DNA from 4 places in the Shewanella psychrotolerans genome. Region 1 is predicted to be linked to each of the others. Evidence: predicted binding sites of a transcription regulator. Region 1 holds the regulator's gene; each other region holds the start of a gene.
The links. Region 1 encodes sigma-54, which starts transcription at its own class of promoters, with help from an activator protein. Its sites were predicted from a motif close to GTTGGCACGNNNNTNGNNT; they were not measured.
Positions count from the first base shown of each region.

Region 2: a site for sigma-54 is predicted at 1,519-1,537, ahead of flgA (flagellar basal body P-ring formation chaperone FlgA). Genes of this name have one in related genera too.
Region 3: a site for sigma-54 is predicted at 2,168-2,186, ahead of K0I62_RS11185 (YccF domain-containing protein). Genes of this name have one in related genera too.
Region 4: a site for sigma-54 is predicted at 2,714-2,732, ahead of flgF (flagellar basal-body rod protein FlgF). Genes of this name have one in related genera too.

Region 1 is NZ_CP080419.1:3,815,981-3,821,506, reverse strand. Features, by position in the region: gene rapZ (RNase adapter RapZ) at 1-770, opposite strand, end outside; gene ptsN (PTS IIA-like nitrogen regulatory protein PtsN) at 767-1,210, opposite strand; gene hpf (ribosome hibernation promoting factor) at 1,213-1,500, opposite strand; gene K0I62_RS16820 (RNA polymerase factor sigma-54) at 1,531-3,024, opposite strand; gene lptB (LPS export ABC transporter ATP-binding protein) at 3,155-3,886, opposite strand; gene lptA (lipopolysaccharide transport periplasmic protein LptA) at 3,883-4,425, opposite strand; gene lptC (LPS export ABC transporter periplasmic protein LptC) at 4,412-4,969, opposite strand; gene kdsC (3-deoxy-manno-octulosonate-8-phosphatase KdsC) at 4,966-5,517, opposite strand; gene K0I62_RS16795 (KpsF/GutQ family sugar-phosphate isomerase) at 5,520-5,526, opposite strand, start outside.
Region 2 is NZ_CP080419.1:2,953,622-2,959,147, forward strand. Features, by position in the region: gene K0I62_RS13095 (CheR family methyltransferase) at 1-387, opposite strand, end outside; gene K0I62_RS13100 (chemotaxis protein CheV) at 542-1,462, opposite strand; gene flgA (flagellar basal body P-ring formation chaperone FlgA) at 1,670-2,377, shown strand; gene flgM (flagellar biosynthesis anti-sigma factor FlgM) at 2,496-2,819, shown strand; gene K0I62_RS13115 (flagella synthesis protein FlgN) at 2,826-3,251, shown strand; gene K0I62_RS13120 (LPP20 family lipoprotein) at 3,290-3,736, opposite strand; gene K0I62_RS13125 (FlgO family outer membrane protein) at 3,733-4,359, opposite strand; gene K0I62_RS13130 (GSCFA domain-containing protein) at 4,675-5,526, shown strand, end outside.
Region 3 is NZ_CP080419.1:2,537,458-2,542,983, reverse strand. Features, by position in the region: gene K0I62_RS11200 (hypothetical protein) at 1-157, opposite strand, end outside; gene K0I62_RS11195 (PGPGW domain-containing protein) at 432-659, opposite strand; gene K0I62_RS11190 (substrate-binding periplasmic protein) at 786-1,592, shown strand; gene K0I62_RS11185 (YccF domain-containing protein) at 1,692-2,099, opposite strand; gene K0I62_RS11180 (pyridoxal-phosphate dependent enzyme) at 2,337-3,266, shown strand; gene K0I62_RS11175 (hypothetical protein) at 3,413-3,586, opposite strand; gene K0I62_RS11170 (mechanosensitive ion channel family protein) at 4,052-5,526, shown strand, end outside.
Region 4 is NZ_CP080419.1:2,947,118-2,952,643, forward strand. Features, by position in the region: gene K0I62_RS13055 (flagellar basal body P-ring protein FlgI) at 1-429, opposite strand, end outside; gene flgH (flagellar basal body L-ring protein FlgH) at 440-1,114, opposite strand; gene flgG (flagellar basal-body rod protein FlgG) at 1,124-1,912, opposite strand; gene flgF (flagellar basal-body rod protein FlgF) at 1,923-2,666, opposite strand; gene flgE (flagellar hook protein FlgE) at 2,856-4,220, opposite strand; gene flgD (flagellar hook assembly protein FlgD) at 4,283-5,071, opposite strand; gene flgC (flagellar basal body rod protein FlgC) at 5,082-5,501, opposite strand; gene flgB (flagellar basal body rod protein FlgB) at 5,504-5,526, opposite strand, start outside.

The sequences.
Region 1 (5,526 bases):
ACATAGACAGATCTATGCTGGCCTCCAGTACATCCAATAGCGATAGTGAGGTAGCTACGATTGTTACGTTCGAGGTGAGGTAACCAAGTTTCGATAAGATTTTCGATTTGCCAAATAAACTTGTTCACTAAAGGTTGCTGGCTTAAAAACTGCTGCACAGGCTCATCTAAGCCTGTTAGTGGTCTTAGCTCTTGTTCCCAGTGAGGATTGGGCAAAAAACGCACATCAAACATAAAATCGGCTTCAGTAGGCAGTCCATATTTAAAGCCAAATGACTCAAAGTTGATCACTAGCTCTTTATCAATGGTACCGAGTAAGATCTCTCTTACTTTGTCACTTAAATCATAGATATTGAGGTTTGAGGTATCGATATAATGGTCAACCACATTAGAGATTGGCTCGAGCATTTTGCCTTCAAGCTTAATTGCTTCTTTCAGTGAGACTTGAGCGCGCGAGAGTGGATGTAACCTGCGGGTTTCGCTATATCGCTTAAGCAGTACTTCATCTGACGAGTTAAGAAAAAAGCTCAATAGTTCGATATCTTTAGGAAGATTAGCTAATTGCTGATCCAATTTAAGATCTTGGGTTGGAATATTACGAACGTCGACGCTAATGGCGACCAAATCGTTACTGCCTTTGAGCTGGGCTAACAGCGACTCTATCATCTGTAATGGCAGATTGTCGACACAGTAGTACCCGAGATCCTCTAACACTCTTAGTGCTACTGATTTTCCCGATCCTGAGCGCCCGGATACTATGACTAACTTCATTGAGTGATCACCTGATATAGCTCTGCTTCATCTTGGGTTTTCCTTAGCTGTTTCATGATGGCTTTATCATTTAACTTCTCAGCCATAGCGGCTAATGTACTAAGGTGTTGCTCGCATTGATCTGCGGGCACGAGTAACGCAAATAAGATATCGACTGGCTGATTATCAATGGCATCAAATGCGATTGGTTCAGCACACTTTATCAGTACGGCGACGGGTTGATCTATGTTGGTTAGTCGCCCATGAGGAATCGCAATACCATTGCCTATACCTGTGCTGCCCATTTTTTCTCTCGCCAGAAGACTTTCAAATATCTCTTGAGAGGAAAGGGTGGGGTACTGGACAGCGGCTAAGTCGCTGATAAGTTCCAGTACCTTTTTCTTACTGCCCGGAGTGGCGCAGGTTGTGCACTCCGGCCGCAGGATGGTACTAAGTTCCATCGTTAATGTTTAGTTTGCTTCTCTTTGTGTTTAATAACCTGACGATCTAATTTATCGATCAGGGAGTCTATCGCGGCGTACATATCCGCGTGTTCCGATGTCGCGAAGACTTCTCCACCACGGAGATGTAACTTGGCTTCAACTTTTTGCATCAATTTTTCGACATTTAATATAACGTGGACATTATTGATCTGATCGAAATGTCGTTCAAGCTTTGTGAATTTCTCTTCAACATAGTTCCGTAGAGATTGGGTTATCTCAATGTGGTGCCCTGTAAGGTTTATTTGCATAAATTCACTCCTCCGGTTTCCAGTTGTTGATTACAAACTTTTACGTTGGTTCGATGGCGGTATTAATAATGCCTCTCGATATTTAGCAATTGTACGTCTCGCAACTTTTATGCCTTGCTCCGCCAAAAGTTGAGCCATTTTGCTGTCACTTAGTGGTTTCTTTTGGTTTTCCGCTGCGACGAGCTTTTTAATAAATGCCCGTATTGCAGTAGAAGAGCACTCACCACCATCGTCGGTTCCCACATGGCTAGAGAAAAAGTATTTTAGTTCAAAAATGCCTCTCGGGGTGTGCATATATTTTTGCGTTGTTACTCGAGAGATAGTCGATTCATGCATTTCAACGGCTTCTGCAATGTCGTTTAGCACCATCGGCTTCATCGCTTCTTCGCCAAACTCAAAGAAGCCTTGCTGAAAATCAACAATACAGTTGGTGACTTTTAACAGGGTTTCGTTGCGGCTCTCCAAACTTTTCAAGAACCATTTCGCTTCTTGTAGGTGGCCCCTAATAAACTGTCCATCCGCCTGGCTCTTAGTGCTGCGAGCCATAGCGGCATAATGCTGATTTACATTAATTTTAGGCATACTATCGGGATTAAGCTCTACGACCCAGCGACCTTTTTTCTTCGTCACGGTGACATCTGGGATAACATACTCGTCGCGGCTGGCGGTGATTGCCAGTCCAGGACGCGGATTGAGCGTCTGGATCAGTGAGATCGCATCACGTAAATCGTCTTCTTTTAGCTTAGTTTTACGCATCAATAGGCGAAAATCTCTACCCGCGATAAGATCTAAATGTTCACTAATGAGCATTCTTGCATTAGCTATATGCGGTGTATCATCACTGTACTGCGCTAATTGAATGGTTAAGCATTCACTGAGATCTCGGGCGGCAACGCCAATAGGATCGAAATGCTGGACGCGTTTGAGTACCGCTTCGATCTCATCGAGTTCGATTTCTGGATCGCCCATGGCTTCAAGAATATCGTCGCAGGTTTGCGTGAGGTAACCGCGTTCGTCGATGGCATCTATAATGGCTGTAGCGATGGCTAAATCGTTATCTGAAAAGGGAGTGAGATTTTTTTGCCACTCGAGGTGTTCATACAAGCCTTCAGTCGTTTCCCCTTGAAAAGGCATATCATCGTCGCGCATCGCGCCTGAACTGGAGTTAGATGAGGCTGTGTATACCTCATCCCACGTGGTATCAACGGGGAGTTCATCAGGCATGGAATCTTGGGTGAGCGCGTCGGATGTTTCTAAGCCAGAATTGTCCTCGCTGGAGTCAACTTGCAGCTTATTATCGTAATCGACTTCGTAGGTTTCATTATTATCATTGCGCTCTTCTCGAGCGTCGCTATCGGCGCCCTCTTGCTCCTCATCTAACTCTAAAAGAGGGTTAGATTCTAATGCCTGCTGGATCTCTTGTTGCAGTTCCAATGACGACAATTGCAACAAACGAATCGCTTGTTGTAACTGGGGTGTCATGGTTAAATGCTGACCCATTTTGAGCTGAAGTGACGCTTTCATTGTACTGCTATTCCCTTGTTTCTAATTATAAAATGAGAAAGCTTTATTGGTAGCCTTAATTGGTTAAAGGCAAATATTAATTATGTACGGCATAGGAGGGATCTCCTATGCCGATCGCTTATAAGATTAACTATAGCTTGAATTGTTCACCTAAGTACACCGCTCGTACTTGCTGGTTGTCTAAGATTTCAGCAGGAGTTCCCTCGGCAATCAAATTGCCATGACTCACAATGTATGCTTTCTCACAAACATCGAGAGTTTCGCGCACATTATGGTCGGTGATTAATACACCTAGGCCGCGATTTTTCAGCTGCTCGATAATTTTCTTAATGTCGATAACTGATATAGGATCGACGCCAGCGAAGGGCTCATCGAGCAAAATAAACTTAGGGTTAGCGGCTAACGCTCTGGCAATTTCTACTCGGCGACGCTCGCCTCCCGATAGTGCCATGCCTTGGCTATCACGAATATGGGTGATGTGAAACTCTTCTAGCAGGTGTTCTAACTGCTCTTCACGTTGATCGTTGCTGAGTTCTCTTCGTGTTTGCAGTACGGCCATTATGTTGTCGTGTACCGAAAGCTTTCTAAAGATACTCGCTTCTTGTGGCAGGTAGCCAATCCCTTTGCGAGCTCGCAGATGCATAGGGTCTAAGGTGAGGTCGTCTTCATCGATAAAGATACGTCCTTTATCGCTCTGAACTAGACCCACAACCATATAAAACGTGGTCGTTTTTCCTGCTCCGTTGGGGCCGAGTAGCCCCACGATCTGTCCTGTTCTTACGGTTAAGCTTACATCTTGAACAACTGCGCGACTTTTATAGCTTTTAGCTAAATTAACCGCTTTTAATGTCATATCTGTCATTGCTTTTCCTGCTGCTTAGGTTGCTCTTCAGCGGGAGTTTTCGGGGTTTCTTGGTAATTTTCAGGTTGAATGATAGTGATCACTCGGTCGTTACCCGTGCTTTCGGCAATCAGTTGCTGTTGTTCAATATTGTAACGGATCTGGTCACCTGTCACTTGGCTGCCTTCTTGTTCGAGGGTGGCATTACCTATCAGTGTCAGGGTACGGCTGGATAGCTCGTAGCGGATCTCTTTGGCGCTGGCTGAAGCTGGCCGTCCATTTTCCATCACTTGAGTATATGTTGCTGGATCACCTGTCGCGACGAGAATTTTTCCGCTGCTGTTTTCTTTGCTAAATGCGCGTAACTCATCTGCTAGGATCTTTATTGAGCCTTGGGTTACTTCAACAGGGCCATTGAAGATAATCTGATTATTCTTAATATCGGCTTCTTGGCTAGCGGCAGAGATTTTAACCTCTTGCAGTAGATCATTGTCCTTGGCTGAGCTACCTAAGCTAACTAGGCTTAGCGTGCAAGCAAGAATAAGATTATTTAGTTTCATATGTTCCTTCTACCTGACTAGTCAGTCGTACATTTTGTGCATTCAGGTCTGCATGCAAACCTTGGCCAGTGATCAGAAAATCGTTGCCTGTAATTCGAATGGTGCGGTCTGATGTCATGATCATAGTATTAAGATCGAGCTCCAGATAGGTTGTTTCTATGGTTTGAACCGGTTCTTCTGGGCTAATAGCATCAATGATAACATTATTTTCTAGGGTTACTTGTCCGCTATTTTTATCTAAGGTACCTTTCGTTGAACGTAAGCGCCACTGGGCATCACCATTAGCGGGATAGACTAAGTAAATAGGATCTGAAAAATAGGTCATATTCCGGTCGGAATAATATTCCATGTGACTGGCTGATACGCGACTGTTGATATTGCCTTGCTCATTGTACTGGACGCTTTTCAAGTCGTTAACGATGTAATCTGGACGCTCGGAAGCATCGACAATCTGCTCGTTCGCGCTGCGTTTTGTCTGCACTTGCCAGTAGAGTATTAAGGCTGCGCCAAAGAACGCTATAATCGCCAGCGTGACTCTATTCATATACTCATTCCGTGTGCGGATTCAAACTTATCTTGGCTGAGTAAAATAAGATCCGTTAGCTCTCTAAGGGCGCCGTGGCCCCCTTTAATATTTGTGACCATATCGACGTGTTGTTGCACGTATGGGTGACCGTCTGCGACGCACACGGAAAGTCCCACTTGTTGCATCACTGGCAGATCAACCATGTCATCACCTATGTATGCGACTTGCTGTGGGGTGACTTGGTAGAGCTTTAGCAACTCTTGGTAAGGCACCATTTTATTGTCGATACCTTGATAGATATGGGTGATTCCCAGTGCGGTCATACGATCTTCTACAATGCGTGATTTACGCCCCGTGATAATCGCAACTGGAATATCACTGGTTAGCAAAGAGCGCACACCATAACCATCGCGAGTATGGAAAGTTTTAAGTTCATCGCCAGAATTGCTCATATACACTAGGCCGTCAGAAAACACGCCGTCGACATCGCAGATAAGCAGTTTAATCTGTTTTGCTTTTTGCCATATCGTATCGGTAATAGGGCCATAAAAACCTTGATGCGTCATGATTAAATC
Region 2 (5,526 bases), 860 kb from region 1:
TTCTAATATGGTCATCGCAAGCGAGTAAGGTTCTTGACCTGAGGAACAAGCTGCAGACCAAATTTTTAACGGGCGCCCTAAACGTGCGTATTCAGGCAACAAACTATTAGACAGCAATTCAAAAGGATAACGATCACGGAACCATAACGTTTCGTTAGTCGTCATCGCATCAATAACCTCTGCTCGTAACTGACGCTCAGCAGGCTTCATCGAATGCTTAACCACTTCTGACAACGAAGGTAGATTATGTTTCCCCATCAAGGGCGCTAAGCGACTGCGCACTAAATATTGCTTATTCTCGCCCAACACGATACCGCTGTGTTGTTCCAGAAATAATCGAAATTGGTTGTACTCAGCTTCAGCAAGTGATTTATTCGGCACCTTGATATCCCAATATCAAAAAAAAAACAGGCTACAACATACACTATAGCAAGCTTTAAACAGCTCAGCTGTTATACATGAGCCTTCTCGTTGAAACAAGTATAAACTTATTAAATTTAAGCGGTTGCATTACTTACGTTCAAATAGAAATAAATCAAAATTATAAACTCAAATGCTTATTCACCGCGGCAGCCAATTCATCAGGATTAAACTTCGCAATAAAATCGTTAGCCCCAACTTTCTCGACCATAGCTTGGTTAAACACGCCACTTAATGAGGTATGCAAAACCACTTTGATATCTTTTAACTTAGGATTATTGCGAATCTCGGCAGTCAAAGTATAGCCATCCATCTCTGGCATCTCGATATCAGAGATAATCAGAGGGATCTCTGTCGCAACATTGTCCATCTCTGCAGCAACACTGACCAACTTATCCAATGCCTCTCGACCATCTTTGGCTGTATCAATCTGCAAACTGAGTGACTCTAATGCTCTGACAATCTGCTTTCTTGCTACCGCTGAATCATCAATCACCATAATATGGAAATGACGTTCTCTATCTATAGTGAGCTTTTCGTCGACTTCTTCACTGATCTGAGTTTTAACGGGTGATATTTCATCAAGGATCTTCTCTACATCCAAAATCTCAACCAGCTCACCCTCGATTTCTGTGACAGCCGTAAGATAAGAGTACCGTCCAGCTCCCTGTGGCGGAGGCAAAATAGCTTCCCAGTTCATATTGATAATGCGCTCAACAGACTTAACCAGAAAGCCCTGCACACTGCGGTTATACTCAGAGATAATGATAAAACAATCTGATGTATCCTCTATCGGACGACCACCTGTTGCAGCGCTCAAATCGATCACTGAAATAGTTTGACCACGAATATGTGCGACACCTCGAACAACAGAATTTAACTTGGGTAAAGTCGTTAATGGGGGGCATTGAAGCACCTCTTTAACCTTAAATACGTTGATCCCAAACCTCTGCCGTCCATTTAACTTAAATAACAGCAACTCTAAACGGTTTTGTCCTACCAGTTGGGTTCTTTTATTAACTGAATCAAGAATACTCGACATAATGCCTTTGCCCTGTTGTCGGGTGAATGCGAAGCCATCTCATGTTTATAATGAGTATAGGCATACTAATTGCTTTATCTAGTTATATGACAACCAGACCTTAACTTTGTCAAATTTATGACTCTAATTTCCATAATAAATGTCAAAATTTTCGGTCACAAACAGAAGTATAGGTGCAATCTGGCAGTTCAAGCTAGTCTATTCAATATGAAAATAAAATTTTGGTTCTTTTTAGCCGCTGTAGCCTGTTCTAACCCTGTCTCTGGGTCGGAAACTGCAACTGTGCCCTCTTTATCGACAATTTCAAACTTAGCAATAGATGTTATTCAATCAAAATTAACTGTACCGAGTAACGCCAAAGTAGAGATCAGCCCACAGAGTTTAGACACTCGCCTATCCCCCCCAGCTTGCAGTTCTGCAATCAAGGCTGAAATCGCTAGCGATCGAGAAGTTGGTCGCAATAACACCGTTAAAATCAGTTGTGAAACACCGAGCCTTCAATACCCTTGGCAAATATTTATCTCCGTTCGCGTCGATATTCTCTATCCTGTCGTCGTGGCAACTCAAACGCTAGGCCCTGGTGATATCATCTCGGCTGATCAAGTAAAAATTGAATATATTGAACAAACTAACCTACGTGGACAGCAGTTTGATGATTTAAACCAAGTAACAGGAACAAGAGTTAAACGCAGAATAGCCTCTAATCAACCTATTTTTAATAGCAACCTTTGCTTTGTGTGCAAAGGTGATATGGTGTCTATCTATGCTCGCTCAGCAAACTTTGAGATTAAGACTATCGGCGAGGCTTTAACTGACGGAAATTTAGGTGATCGAATACAGATAAAGAACAGCAAGTCTCATAAAACTGTCGAAGCTAAGGTGATAAACATCGGCGAAGTAGAAGTTAGGATGTAAATTATATAAACTCCTATAGTAAAAATTTGTCTAAAGTTGAACAAAATTAACTAAAGCTCTAAAAGTAAGTGCCGATATACAAGTATGTTGATCTCATTTTAAAATGTTGGAACCCAGAATGGCTATTGATATAAAACAAGTAAATACAGGCACTAATAACCGAGTAGCAACGCATTCGGCCGGTAAAGCTTCGCAAAGTGCGAACACCTCCTCTGAAGCGAAAGCCCCCGCTCAAAGCGTAAAGAGTGACTCGGTGTCAATTACATCTCAAGCTCAGCAATTACAGAGTGTACAAGCGAAGCTAAGCAATATACCTGAAATTGATGTCAAAAAAGTTGAAGAGATCAAGACTGCGATTGCAGAAGGTCGATATAAAGTTGATGCTGATAAGCTAGCAAGCAATATTGCAAAATTTGAGAATGAACTGCGGGACCTGAATTAATTTTTTATGGATTCGATAACAGACATCATCACTAATCAACATAAGCTGTTAAACAGTTTAAAAGCGACTATTGAGGCAGAAAAAACGGCACTAATTGCGCAAAATGCGGATCAGTTATTAGCCGTTGCCAATGATAAAGCAAAGTTGTTAGATGAGATCAAATCTGGTGATGATAGGTTATCTTTACACCCTGAAAACGCGATGCTCAAAACTGATGAGACACTACTTAATCTGGTAACCCTCACACAGCAAACGTTAGCTGAGTGTAAGCTGTTGAATTCACAAAATGCCGCATTGATTGAACATAGTATGGCAAGTATCAACCGTTTCTCCCAAGCTCTCCAAGCGAGCAGAAACGCCTCTAGCCTCACCTATGACGGTAAAGGAAGAACTTCTACCATTTCGACTCTCGGTAATAACTTAAAAGCTTAAAATCGATTTTTAAACCTTTTATTCAATCACCTCATATCTCAAAAGTAGGTCACTTCTTTAACTTTCTGAGGTCGATTCTGCTGCTGATACAATGCCCAAACTTGAGAAAAATCTAACTCTAGCTCTGTCACATAATGATCTCCCGCCGGATAACTCTTGATGACTTTAGCTCCACGAATCACGCCACTTACCGACGCTTGAATATTATCACTAGATAACATCCAGTCTCTAACTTGGCTAGAGGCTGTAAGTTGTTGGCCATATACCTGTTCGGCTAACTCTCGATATGCAGCGATTTTAGACGCCTGCATCGCCATTAACACTCGTTGTGATTGTTCTTTCGCGGGTTGAGTATCCAGCGGGGCATAACCGATAGCAGTTAATGTTGGAAAGGATTCTGGAGTTTCTGTTTCCCACTGAATATATCTATCTTGAGAGGCACAACCCGCCAGTATCAATACCATTGCAATAACCATGTTCTTCATTGTACTTCTCCGCCTATCTTTATTTTGCCTTGTCCTGCAGATTGATTACGAAATAATAAACCGTCTTGCGACACGACAGTATCAGACATGCTTAAATAGCCTGGTAAATCTGACACACCAACGCTAGCAGAAGCGACCGATACCACTCGATTGTTGGTTACATTAACGATACGGCTATTAATCAATACTGCATCGACAGACGAACTCATCGTAGTGACTAGCACATGTTCTACAGGCAAATCAGCAGGCAATTGTCGCCAATCTCGTGTCAGTAAAAAATCACCCTTGTCTGTCACTCTGACGTTATCACCAACATTGAGATCGATTAAATTAAACTGATGATCATGCAAAGCTGCAATCAACCCTTGCTGAATTTGTAGACCTAAACTGTTCGTTAGCATCAGCGTTTCTGTTAACACCGGCGTTGCAACCAATAAAGGTTGTTTTGGTGTTAATTGATCATTTTGCCTCACCAGTTCATTAGCCAGTTGCTGAGTTAAGTGTATTACCGCCGAAGTAGACGGCAAATGATTGCCGCTAACCAAAGCTTGCGAATCACGGTCATCGATGGTCGAGCATGCACCTAACATCAACATAACCGAAGTTAAAAGTACTTTCCGCATAATAATTCCTAAATAATACAAATAGTAACGTCATTCCTGCAGGCCATTTAACTAAAAGTGATTGGAGAAGCATAGCAATCTTAACGTCAAAATTAGGCTCACTGTAAAGTGAAATGCAATTTTCAAGCCGTTATTTATAAAGATAATCGACTATTGATGCCATCCCATCGGCAAAACAACGAAATTCTTTAATGTAATACCTTAATGCCATGCAGCAGGCATGATATTTGCTTTGACAAGTCATTAATTCACTTTTGTCATATAAATGTCTGTAGTCCTATTTTTATGACATTTCCATAAATTTAGGAAACTCTTATGCAAAAAAGAACAACTCCCTATAACGATAGAGATGAAAATTTTTTTTGGCGCAGTGGCGTTGCTTCTATCAACCTTGGTCATCAGACATTCGATAAATTACATAGAATAAATTTACCAATTGAAAACCCGAAAATTTCATCAGCAGGTTCTTGTTTTGCACAGCATGTTGGGCGCTGGCTTAATAGAGAAGGGTATTTATTTAATCAAAGCACAATTGAAACTAATCAAGTTTCAAGTTTTGCTTTCGGCAACATATACACCCCGCGATGCTTTCTTCAGTGGTTTGATATTATTGATGAAAATAAATATTTTGATATTGCTTGCGCTATTCATAATGAAAACAACCGTTACTATGACCTCTTAAGACCTAGTGTCTATCCCTCTGGTTTCAATACAAAAGATGAGTTAGTTGAGGCGAGAATATTTGCCGCAAAAGAGATGTACCAAACCCTTAAAAATACAGACGTACTCATTTTCACACTTGGTTTAACAGAATCTTGGAAAAATCGAAACGATATTTTCTATCCAAGCTGCCCCGGTGTTATATCAGGAGAATTCAATGAAGCAGAACATCTGTTTCACAATTTCACTTATGATGAAATTTGCTCTGATTTACAACGACTAGAATCACGTATTACATCAGTAAATCCAAAAATCAACATTATATTAACCGTATCTCCTGTACCACTGACGGCAACAATGACTAATAAGCATATATTAGTCGCTAATCAACACTCAAAATCACTACTTCGCACAGCAGCCAGCTTCATGTGTGATAATTATGACAATTTCGAATATTTCCCCTCTTTCGAACTCATTACAGTTCCTGCCGACAACGATTTTAGGTTT
Region 3 (5,526 bases), 1.3 Mb from region 1:
CGTAATAATTGTCATCGAGATAACTTCCTCTGCTGAGTTTTTTTTGCCAACCGGGTGGTAAGGGTTCTCCTTTTGCTACTTTTTTCTGTAGGCCAGGTGGTAACGGTTTGTTTTTATCATGTTTATCATTTTTAGCCAAACTGCTAGTGGAGATCATGGTTAGGCTCAAGCTAATAATCATTGCGGTAAATAAGCTCGGTTTTTGCCTCATAATAACTTTCCCTGATGTTAAGTTTGAGTTTGATGATTGCAGCATAGAATACCCTGCCTACAATGTCGAAATAATCTGATTTAATTCATCAAACTGATGGTTTGCCAACGAAGAATAAAACTTTCGATCACAAAGGTAATGAGATGAATATAAACCCTAAAGCGGATTGGGATGGGTGGTATTGCTTCGTCAACCCTGCCTGCTATTGACTATGTTTAGCCTAATGACCATATCTAAATTGGCGGATCTTTTTATCTAGCCAATACGCTGATCTTGTCATGTATGCCTGACTCTTTTTTAACCACTTTCTAGCCCAATCATATTCAAGGCTTAATATCGCGAGGCCGATAGGCAGCAGTAACCATGCGGGACCCGGCAGCACAATCAGAATGATCCCGAGTAGGGTTAATATGCTACCGATAATCGTAATTGCTATTTTACGTGCCATCAGCATTCTCCTTTAGCGTTAACTGTGTCAGACAAGGTTGCACTATTTTTAACCAGTTAGCTAACCAATAACTGTAACAAAACGAATATTCTTGCTTTGTAATCTAGCGTCTATAATTAGATACCGGTGTTAATTAGCTACGGGAATATCAGTTTAGTGGTTTATATCAAGGGGACTAATTGGGACAAGCTGGCAGGCAATCATTTGTTTTTGTTTGCTATTTTTTTTGTTGGCGTAATGACGTTCAATGTAAAGGCTGACACCCTTCAGTTATCTTCTTTGAATTGGCCACCCTACACGGGCGAACAACTTGCCAATGGTGGTGCATCTGTTGCAGTCGTTCACGCAGCATTAAGGGCAATGGGGCATGAACTGCATGTCGATTATTACCCTTGGAGCCGAACGATCAGAATGGTGAGCCGAGAAGATACGATATATAGTGGCTATTTTCCTGAATATGACCACCCTACAGATCAATACTTGTTCTCTGAGTCCATAGGCACAAGTCCCCTTGGCATACTCGAGCAACAAGTAAACCCCATTAAATGGTCTGACATAAAAGACCTCAATCAATATACCCTTGGCGTAGTGCAAGGCTATGTGAATACCATTGAGCTGGATGAGATGATTACAAGCGGTGCTCAGCAGGTCGAAGTCGTTAGTTCTGACGAACATAATATTCGTAAGGTGGCTACTGGTAGAGTTCATGGCGCGGTGATCGATAAGTACGTGTACAACTATTATATTCATCAACCCCATCTCATAGCGCTTAAAAAAAAGCTGGAAATGAATAAGCAGCTATTAGCGTCGAAACAACTTTATATCGCATTTAAAAATACCCCAGAAGGGCGCAAGTGGCGTGAGATTTTTAATGAGGGGTTGGCGTTAATCGATCCTCAGCAAATAACAGAAGAATATCTCGCGTCTATGTGATAATTGGTGGTGGCCACTCTAACAATCACAGTTATGTTGAAGATTGTTAAATTGGCGCTAGAGACCTAAGCTAGGTCTCTATTGAAGTATTTTGGCGCGTTAAGCCTTAGCGGTTATGGTTTGGCCAATTGGCGTTAAGCTTAGAATAGCGAGTTTAAGATGTTGGAGCCCGAAGGGGATACCGATAATAGTGATAAAACATGCCAGAGCATGGGTAATATGACCAATAGCGAGCCAGATCCCAAAAAATAAAAACCAGATGATGTTGCCTATCATCCCAAGTGGGCCGGTGCCAAAGTCCTCTGACCCCGTCAGTGATTTACGATTAATACTTTCTTGACCAAATGGCCAAAAAGTCATCTCACCAATGACAAAGCAAGCGCGGCCAAACGGAATGCCAATAATACTAATAAAGCAGATAAGGCCCGCTAACCACCACGCAAGCCCCATCACAAACCCTCCCAATAAAAACCACGCTATGTTAAAAATTAAACGAAGTAATGGCATTTAAGTATCCTTATTAAAATAAAAAATGAGCTAATTTGAGTATCTACTACACTATTTATGGTAATAACAAGCGAGAACCGTGCCATTGTTTAAGTGACTGTTTAGTAATTTATTATATTATTTTTGGTTCGTAAATATACTTGCTTCTTGATGAAAAATTTCAAGAGTTGGTCAAATTGCTCATCGCGATAGAGCAGTGTAAAATTAACCCTCTCTCTAAAAGTACATCAGTTGAATATGAAGTTAGCGCAAACTCCCGTAGATGAAATTTTGTTTGGTGAGCACAGCGTGTTTGTTAAACGTGATGACCTACTTCATCCAGAGTTCTCTGGTAATAAAGCGCGTAAGTTTGGCTATTTTCTTGATAATGAGTTTACGGGGATCAACACCTTAATCGGTTATGGCTCTGCTCAAGCAAATTCGTTGTACTCTATGTCGGCTTTGGCAAAAATCAAAGGCTGGCGATTTCGTTTTTATGTCGATCATATTGCCTCATACTTGGTTGAAAATCCGATCGGGAATTATCGTGCAGCACTTGAGAATGGTGCCGAAATTATCGATTTAAGCTTGTGCGAAGACAGAAATAACCGTGACAGTTTAACTTATTTGCAGCAATGTGTATTGGCGGGAGATTCTGATCAGCTCTTTATACCCGAAGGGGGTAGATGCCTATACGCAGAGCATGGTGTTCGTCAACTCGCAGATGAAATTATTATGTGGAAGCAGCAGCAAGGCTTATCTGTTTTGTCGGTATTTCTGCCGTCAGGGACAGGAACTACCGCACTATTTCTACAGAAATCATTTGTGGAACTTGATCCAAGCATTAGCGTTTATACCTGTGCGGTGGTGGGGGGAGATGAGTATCTTAGAAAACAATTTTTCGAACTAGCGCCTAACATAGCATACCATCCCGCCATTTTACCCAGCCGGAAACGCTATCATTTTGGCAAACTGTATTCAGAGTTCTTTCAGATGTGGTTGCAATTAAAAGAGACCGGCATTGAGTTTGAACTGCTCTATGACCCGCTAGGATGGTTAGTTCTACAGGATTATTTAAAGGCAAATTCTGGGGAAAAGATACTTTATATACACCAAGGGGGCTTGTTAGGTAATCAATCTATGTTACCTAGATATAAACGTAAGTTTAGGGAAATGCCACTTGGCTAGGTAGGTATCTGTGAAAGTGATACAACCTAGACCAAATGAAATATGCTCAGTCGTTGACGTGATGGTGTCAATCCTACTGGTTGCGGTAGCAACCTTCGATACGTGTGAGAGGCTATGTATCGAACAGCGAAGATTTAAGCGAAGATTTATTTATTACTTGAAAGTAACCATTTCATGAACTGCAGTGCTTCAGTGCGTTTAGAAAAGGTTTCTCTATTTTTACCTAAACTATCTGTGAATGCGATAGATGATTTGTTTACTGATATAGAGGCCACCGGAAAATTTACCGTGATCTCATGACCGTTCATTTTGTACGACATAGGCCATACTCCTTAATGATTGACTGCGTAATTAGCAGTTGAATTTTAACAATAGAATATCCTTAGCTTTTTGCGAAAGATGAGTTTTAACTACTTGAGACTACCCACCTTTATATATCTAATCAAGTAATCTATCGATGGAAAACTAGAAAGTTTGTTATAAATACCATCGATGAGATACCGGATCGCCAAACAGTAAAGCACTAATACATGACAATACTATGACGAAGAGGATACTGCTGATTTTGTTGGATGCGGTGACGAATGGGTCTGGCTAAACAAGAAAACAGGGCAGGGAATTTCAAAGTTAGCCGAGTATATCGATTATCGGGGAGATGTCAACACTTGTTGTATAGGTGAGGTGCGCACTTTTCCGACGAAGTGACAATAAGATTGCTTTTGTTCTTGTTAATAAATGGTAGAATTTATAAGCGCTTGTTAACTATTAGAAAGGCTTGGACGCTTATGAAAAATTGGCTTTTGTTGTGGGTAAGTTTGGCAATTATTCCTGTTATTGGCTTTGCGGCTACACCGACCAATGTGGTCGATCTTATGGAAGGGTCTACGGTTGAAAATGTGAGTGAAGAGGAAGCTCTTTTAGTTAACCAAACATATGATTATAAGGATAGTTTACAGCGAGATACGCCAAGGGGGACCTTAAATGGCTTTACTCGTGCCGTGTATGAACAAGATTATGATACGGCTGCAGAATATTTAGATCTACGTTATTTGCCAGATAGCATGTCTAAGGATAAGGGAGCCCAATACGCAAAACAGTTACAGGCGATTATTGATCGCAATATTTGGATTGATATTGAACAGATTAATGATACCCCTGAAGGCGCCGATGGTGATCAATTACCCAGTTATCGTGATCTTTTTGGTCGAGTAAAGTTGCAAAGTGATGAAATAGCGCTTTATTTACAACGCGTTCCGGGCGATAACGATAGTATTTGGAAGATCTCTAATGCCACGGTGGCCAAGGTGCCTACTCTCTATGCAAACTTAGGTTATGGACCAATAACAGAATGGTTTATCGCCTATCTTCCTGAAGGGCGAATTCTTAAGGTCAATATTTGGGAATGGGCTGTGATATTGACTTACTTGGTGATCGCATTTTGCGTCATTATCCCCATTACTTGGTTGTGTAAGTTATTAATATTACGCACTGACTACCATCTAAAAACAGAGTTAGCCTATATTGTGGCAGGCCCGCTACGGTTTTTTCTTGCCGTGCTTGTGGTTCGGACGTGGGTGAGCAGTGGTACGATATCTGCGGCAGCCCTTGAAGTGCTCGATACCGGTTTTCTGTCATTCATTTCGATTGTTTGGTTAGGATGGTCAGGGATGGGCATCTTACAATCTGGCCTTAAACAGCGACTAATAGATAAAGGCCAGAAACAGGGCGCTTCGCTACTCAGACCTCTCACTAATTTTATCCGGGTGATTTTTGTCATATTAGCCATTTTGATCTGGTTAGAGCATTTAGGTTTTAATGCCGGCACTATTATTGCGGGAATGGGGATCGGTGGTATCGCAGTCGCATTAGCCTCAAAGCAATCAATTGAGAATTTTATTGGCACTATTACGCTTTATTCAGCAGCACCGATTAAAGTCGGTAATCTGTGTAAATTTGGGTCAATACGGGGCACTGTTGAAGAGATTGGCTTGCGCTGCACTCAAATAAGGACGTTAGATCGTACTCTTATTCATGTACCTAACGCAAAACTGGTGGAGATGGAGATAGAGAACATCTCAGAGCGAGAGAAAATCCGTTTTAAAGCCGATATTCGTCTAGACTATTTGATGACAGATACCGAGAAATTGAAAGGTATTATTGCTGATATCAAAGAGATGCTTGAATTGCATGAATTGGTAATGAAAGAACCGCTTAGAGTCACATTTAAGGGGTTTGGATTACATGGTCTGCAAGTTAATAT
Region 4 (5,526 bases), 870 kb from region 1:
ACCGCTGACAACCATACTGCCCTGCGCAATAGCATATACGTTACCATCAACCCCTTTTAAAAAGGTTTGCAACAAGGTACCACCACGAAGACTCTTAGCCTCACCTAAGCTTGACACAGTGACATCTAAAGTTTGCCCTGGCTTAATAAACGCAGGCATATCGGTATGAACGGCAACCACCGCGACATTTTTGACTTTAGGCCTAAAATTGTCAGGCAAATTAATGCCAAAGTTTTTCAACATGGTTTTAAAGGTCTGCTCGGTATAGCGCGTCTTTTCGCCAGTGCCGGGTAAGCCAACAACTAAACCATAACCAATGAGTTGGTTACTCCTAACCCCTTGGACATTGGCTATATCTTTAATGCGTTGTGCAAAACTGGCCGAAGAGATGACCATTAATGCACAAGCGAATATGATTTTTAATTTCATGACATCACTCCTAGAAAGGCCACCAGTCACTCATGAAAAATTGACTCAACCAACCTACTTTTTGGGCATTGGCGAATGTGCCTGTGCCGCTATATTGAATACGCGCATTTGCTACGCGCTGAGAGTCGATCGTGTTATCTGGGCGAATATCTTGAGAGCGAACAATTCCGGTCACGCGAACGAACTCATCACCATTATTAATCGTTATCCACTTCTCACCGCGGATCACCAAGTTGCCATTGTTTAGTACTTGCATCACATTCGCGGAGATACTGCCCGATAAACTATTGCTTTGATCGGCGTCGGACTCTCGCTTGGTGTTCATACTATCTTTGTAACGTAAATCGATTGGCGAGCCACTGATGGTCACATTACCTCCCCCCGCATAAATCGGGTCGAGAGTCATATCTGAGCCTTTCTTTATCTCGTTGGTCGCACTCTTTTTAGCTTGAGTTGACTCCTCGAGTATGACGGTAATAATGTCACCGACTTTTAACGCCTTAATATCCGAGTACAGACTCGATGCCTGACTATCTTGATACATTGAACCTGTTGCAGCGATTTTAGTTGGCGGCGCCTCAGGATAAACAGGCGCAAAATAAGGATCGTCAGCGATCGGCTTATTGTTAGTTGAGTTACATCCAACCAAGGTAATGGCTGCTGCGAAAATGAGATACTTAGTCATGTTAAGCCTCTACAAATTTTGGTTCACGTAAGACAACATCTGATCGACCGCAGAGATGACTTTAGAATTCATTTCATAAATACGCTGGCTTTCAATAAGGTTAACTAACTCTTCAGTCACGTTAACATTTGATGTTTCAAGCGCCCCTTGACGAATAGCGCCCATACCATCGAGTGAAGCCGTCCCCTGAATGGGGGTGCCACTAGCACCAGTCTCGGTATAAAGATTTTGCCCCATAGGATCGAGTCCGCTCGGGTTAATGAAATCAGACATAGTCAATTGACCGACAACTTGGTTTTCTGCAGTACCAGGGGTTTTAACCGACACTTCACCTTCTGCCGAAACGGTAATACTGATGGCATTGTCAGGAATCGTGATCGAAGGTTGTAATACATAGCCTGAGCCTGGCGTGACGATTTGCCCAGTATCATCTAAAGTAAACTGACCATTTCGCGTATAAGCTGCTGTGCCATCAGGCATCTGTACTTCAAAAAAGCCAGGGCCTTCAATCATTAAATCCAATGAATTATCAGTGGTTAGCATATTGCCCTGAGTAAACACCTTTTGCGTGGCAACAACCTTGGTACCTGCACCAATATTTAAACCATTTGGCAGCTTGGTATTAGATGCACTAATCCCACCCGCCTGATTAACGGTTTGATAAAGTAAATCTTCGAATACTGCTCGGCTTTTCTTATAACCAACCGTGCTCGCATTAGCCACATTGTTAGAAATCACCGAGATATCTGTCTGCTGGGCATCTAAGCCAGTCTTACTAATCCATAACGCAGGATGCATAATCTATCTCCTAACTAATGCGCATTAATGTCGAAGAGGCTTGATCCATCTCTTCGGCGGTTTTCATCATTTTGACTTGCATTTCAAATTGACGCTGTAAATCGATTAACGACACCATCTCATCGACAGCATTGACATTGCTTCCTTCGACGGCACCACTCTCAACAAATACAAAGGGATCGGCAGGCGCGACTTCGCCAGACATTTGACGGAATAAACCATCCTCTCCTCGCATCAGATTTTGATTACCAGGATTAACCAACTTGATACGCCCTACTTCTTCGATGACTTCCGCTGTAGCACCCAACGGCCTCACCGAAATTACGCCATCTTGAGCAATTTCAATTTTTTCTATTGGCAGAGGCAATACGATAGGACCTGCATCCCCCATAATAGGGTTGCCACGGTCGTTACGAAGTAATCCCGTTGTATCAAAACTTAAACTTCCGGAACGGGTATAAGCTTCGCCACCATCGGCTCCCTGCACGGCAATCCAACCATTCCCTTTAACGGCGATATCCAGATCGCGACCTGTGGTCTTAATCGGGCCATTAGAGAAGTCTGCGGAAGGGTTTTCTGTCATCGAAAAGACCCTTGTCGGCAACCCTTCACCAAAGGCCTGCATTGAGCGTGCTTGCTCTAAATCGGACTTAAAGCCGTCAGTATTGGCATTGGCAAGATTGTTCGCTCGTACTGCCAGCGAATTCATATTCTGCTTAGCACCACTCATGGCGACATAGAGTAATTTATCCACTTGCTGCTCCGTCAATGTTTTAACTAAAACTGTCTAATAACAGTACAAAGCAAACATCATGCCAAGAGAAGATTCATAAGGAGTGTATGGAATCAACAAGATAGAAAGAAGAGAGTGAATACGAGAGGTTGAAATAACAAAAAACGGAAGAGTGTTGCCGCATCGGCAACACTCTTTAATGAAAAAAGCCTATCGGATCTGCAACACCGTTTGCTGAAGCGTGTTATTCACCTCTAACGTCCGAGAATTCGCCTGGAAGTTACGCTGTGCGGAAATAAGATCCACCAGCTCAGTGGTTAAATCGACATTCGATTGTTCTAGTGCCGAAGAACGGATACTACCAAAAGTACCACTATTAGCTTCACCAGCAAGCGCAGCGCCAGAGTCTAAACTCGCCTTCCATGACGTATTACCCACTTGAGTTAACCCTTGCTCGTTGGCAAAACGTGCCAAAGCAACTCTGGCCAAGGCTACAGTCGCTCCATTACTGTAACTAGCATTGATCTGTCCATCAGCGCCAACCTCGACATTTGTCAGGCGACCAACCGTAGTCCCATCTTGGGTTAACTCCGTCACTTCAAAAGCAGATGCATATTGAGTTGGGTTTTCAAAATCTATGGTCAAGGTTTGTGATCCATCAGTGCCTGGCCCTAGAACATCAGCCCCACCATTACCCAATGGCTCTGTAACGATCGTTGCTGGATCAGTCGACGTATGAGAGCCTAACTCATCAAACTTAATTACCGCTCCCTTCCAACCACCGGCTGTAACTGCGGGAACATTGGGCGTATCAGCTATACCGTCTCCCGTGGTATCTTTATCGTAAACCCCAGCCGCACCAGCCAGGTCTACCGGCTTACCGTCAACAGCATAGAAGGCAACCCAATTGCTTTCGCCATTATAAGCAGCATCCTGTGGACGAACGAAGTAGGTAGTCATCACATGCGGCTCTCCCAGAGAATCATACATGGTAATAGCAGTAGAGTTATTATAAGTATCTCGATCACTTGGATCGAACAGCGCTGGATCATGAGTTGAATCTCCAGCATTGAGGTTCATCTGTATACCGATGTTTTCGGTCTTCTTCGGGCTACCAGCGGTGTCAGGGATTCTAACAGGTTTAGTCTCGGTTAAGCTCACAGAAGTTGAGTTCCCATCTTTGTCCACCTCAAATGTCTGCAAAAAATTCCCTTGGGAATCTACAAGGTAGCTGTTTGCATCGACTTTAAACGCACCAGCTCTTGTATAGGTTAAATCTTGAGACCCCACACTTGACGAGGTAACAAAAAAGCCACTACCGTTAATGGCCATATCCAGTGCATTGTTAGTAAATTGCAGACTCCCCTGATGGAACTGCTGAGCAACTTGGCTAGTAGTGGCACCACCACCGACAGCCGTTTTGCCATTAGCAAAAATTGAGTTTGCATACACATCTGCAAATTCTGCTCTCGACTCTTTAAAGCCGATACTATTGACATTAGCAATGTTATTTGCGGTGGTATTCAAATCTTTCTGCGCTGCAGCGATACCACTCAATGCAATGTTAAATGACATAATTCACCTCATTAAATATCAATTGTTCGTCTTGGACCTTATGCCCTAACTCTTTGCTTCATCTATGTTTCAGAAACGGCAAGTACATCACCTAACTTAATACCGCCAATGCCTCTAAGGTTCAAAATTGCCCCCGTGCTGGCAGTGCCTAACGATACGCTAGTGACATGCGCATATGTTGAAACTGCTAATTCTTGGCTCTCACCATCGACTAACCCGCTCGCTTTGATCGAGTAATTACCACTAGTTACAGGTTCACCGTTTTTATCTAAGCCATCCCAAGCGACGTCAATATTACCGCCAGCGCTACCATCAATCGTAAAGGTTTTAACCAGCTGCCCTTCCTCATCTTCGATACGAACGGTAATTTTTTCAATTGCTTCAGGCGTACTGACAATCCCTTTCAAGGCTGGATCTTCAGCAGATATATGCCCAGTATCTGACGGGATCAACACCTTTTGCCCTACCAATCCAGAAGCCTGCAGCGCTTGACTTGATGTCATCACCGTATTGAGATTAACAATCTCTTCATTCAACTTGGTAATACCATCAACCGTTGAAAACGACGCCATTTGTGCGATCATCTGATCATTGTCAACAGGCTTAAACGGGTCTTGCATCGACAACTGTTGACTGAGCAAAGAGAAAAAGTCTTCTTGGGTTAATTCCTGACTTTTTGCTTCTGGAATATTGGATTCTTGAGGTAAACGAATACTGTCAAGAAACGGATTTCCAGTGGTTTCCGTTTGCGACGAAGTTTGAGTACTCGTTGACTGCGGCGCAATCGACTGACCACTTTGAGCTTGAGAGCTGAGTGGCGATTGACTGCTTAAAGGGTTAATGAGGCTCACTGCTTACCTCCTAGGAATTGCCAATACGCAATGTTTGCTGCAGCATAGATTTGGCCGCGTCAGCAACTTGTACGTTCATTTGATACGAACGTGATGCCGAGATCATATTTGCCATCTCCTCCATCACATTTACATTCGGTTTATAGATAAAACCATCTGCATCCGCTAACGGATGATCGGGAGAGTATTCTTTCTGCAATGGTTTATCACTTTCGACAATTCCAGCCACTTTTACGCCTTGAGAGGTTTGTTGCTGATGAGAGGCTTTGGCCATCTCAGCTTCGAATACAGGATGACGTGCACGATAAGTCTGATCGATACTGCTCGAAACAGAGTCAGCGTTTGCAATATTACTTGCGGTTGTATTTAGCCGAATTGACTGAGCCGACATGCCAGAGCCTGCTACATCAAAGATATTAAATAAGCTCATAATTAATTTCCTTTAAGTGCCTTTT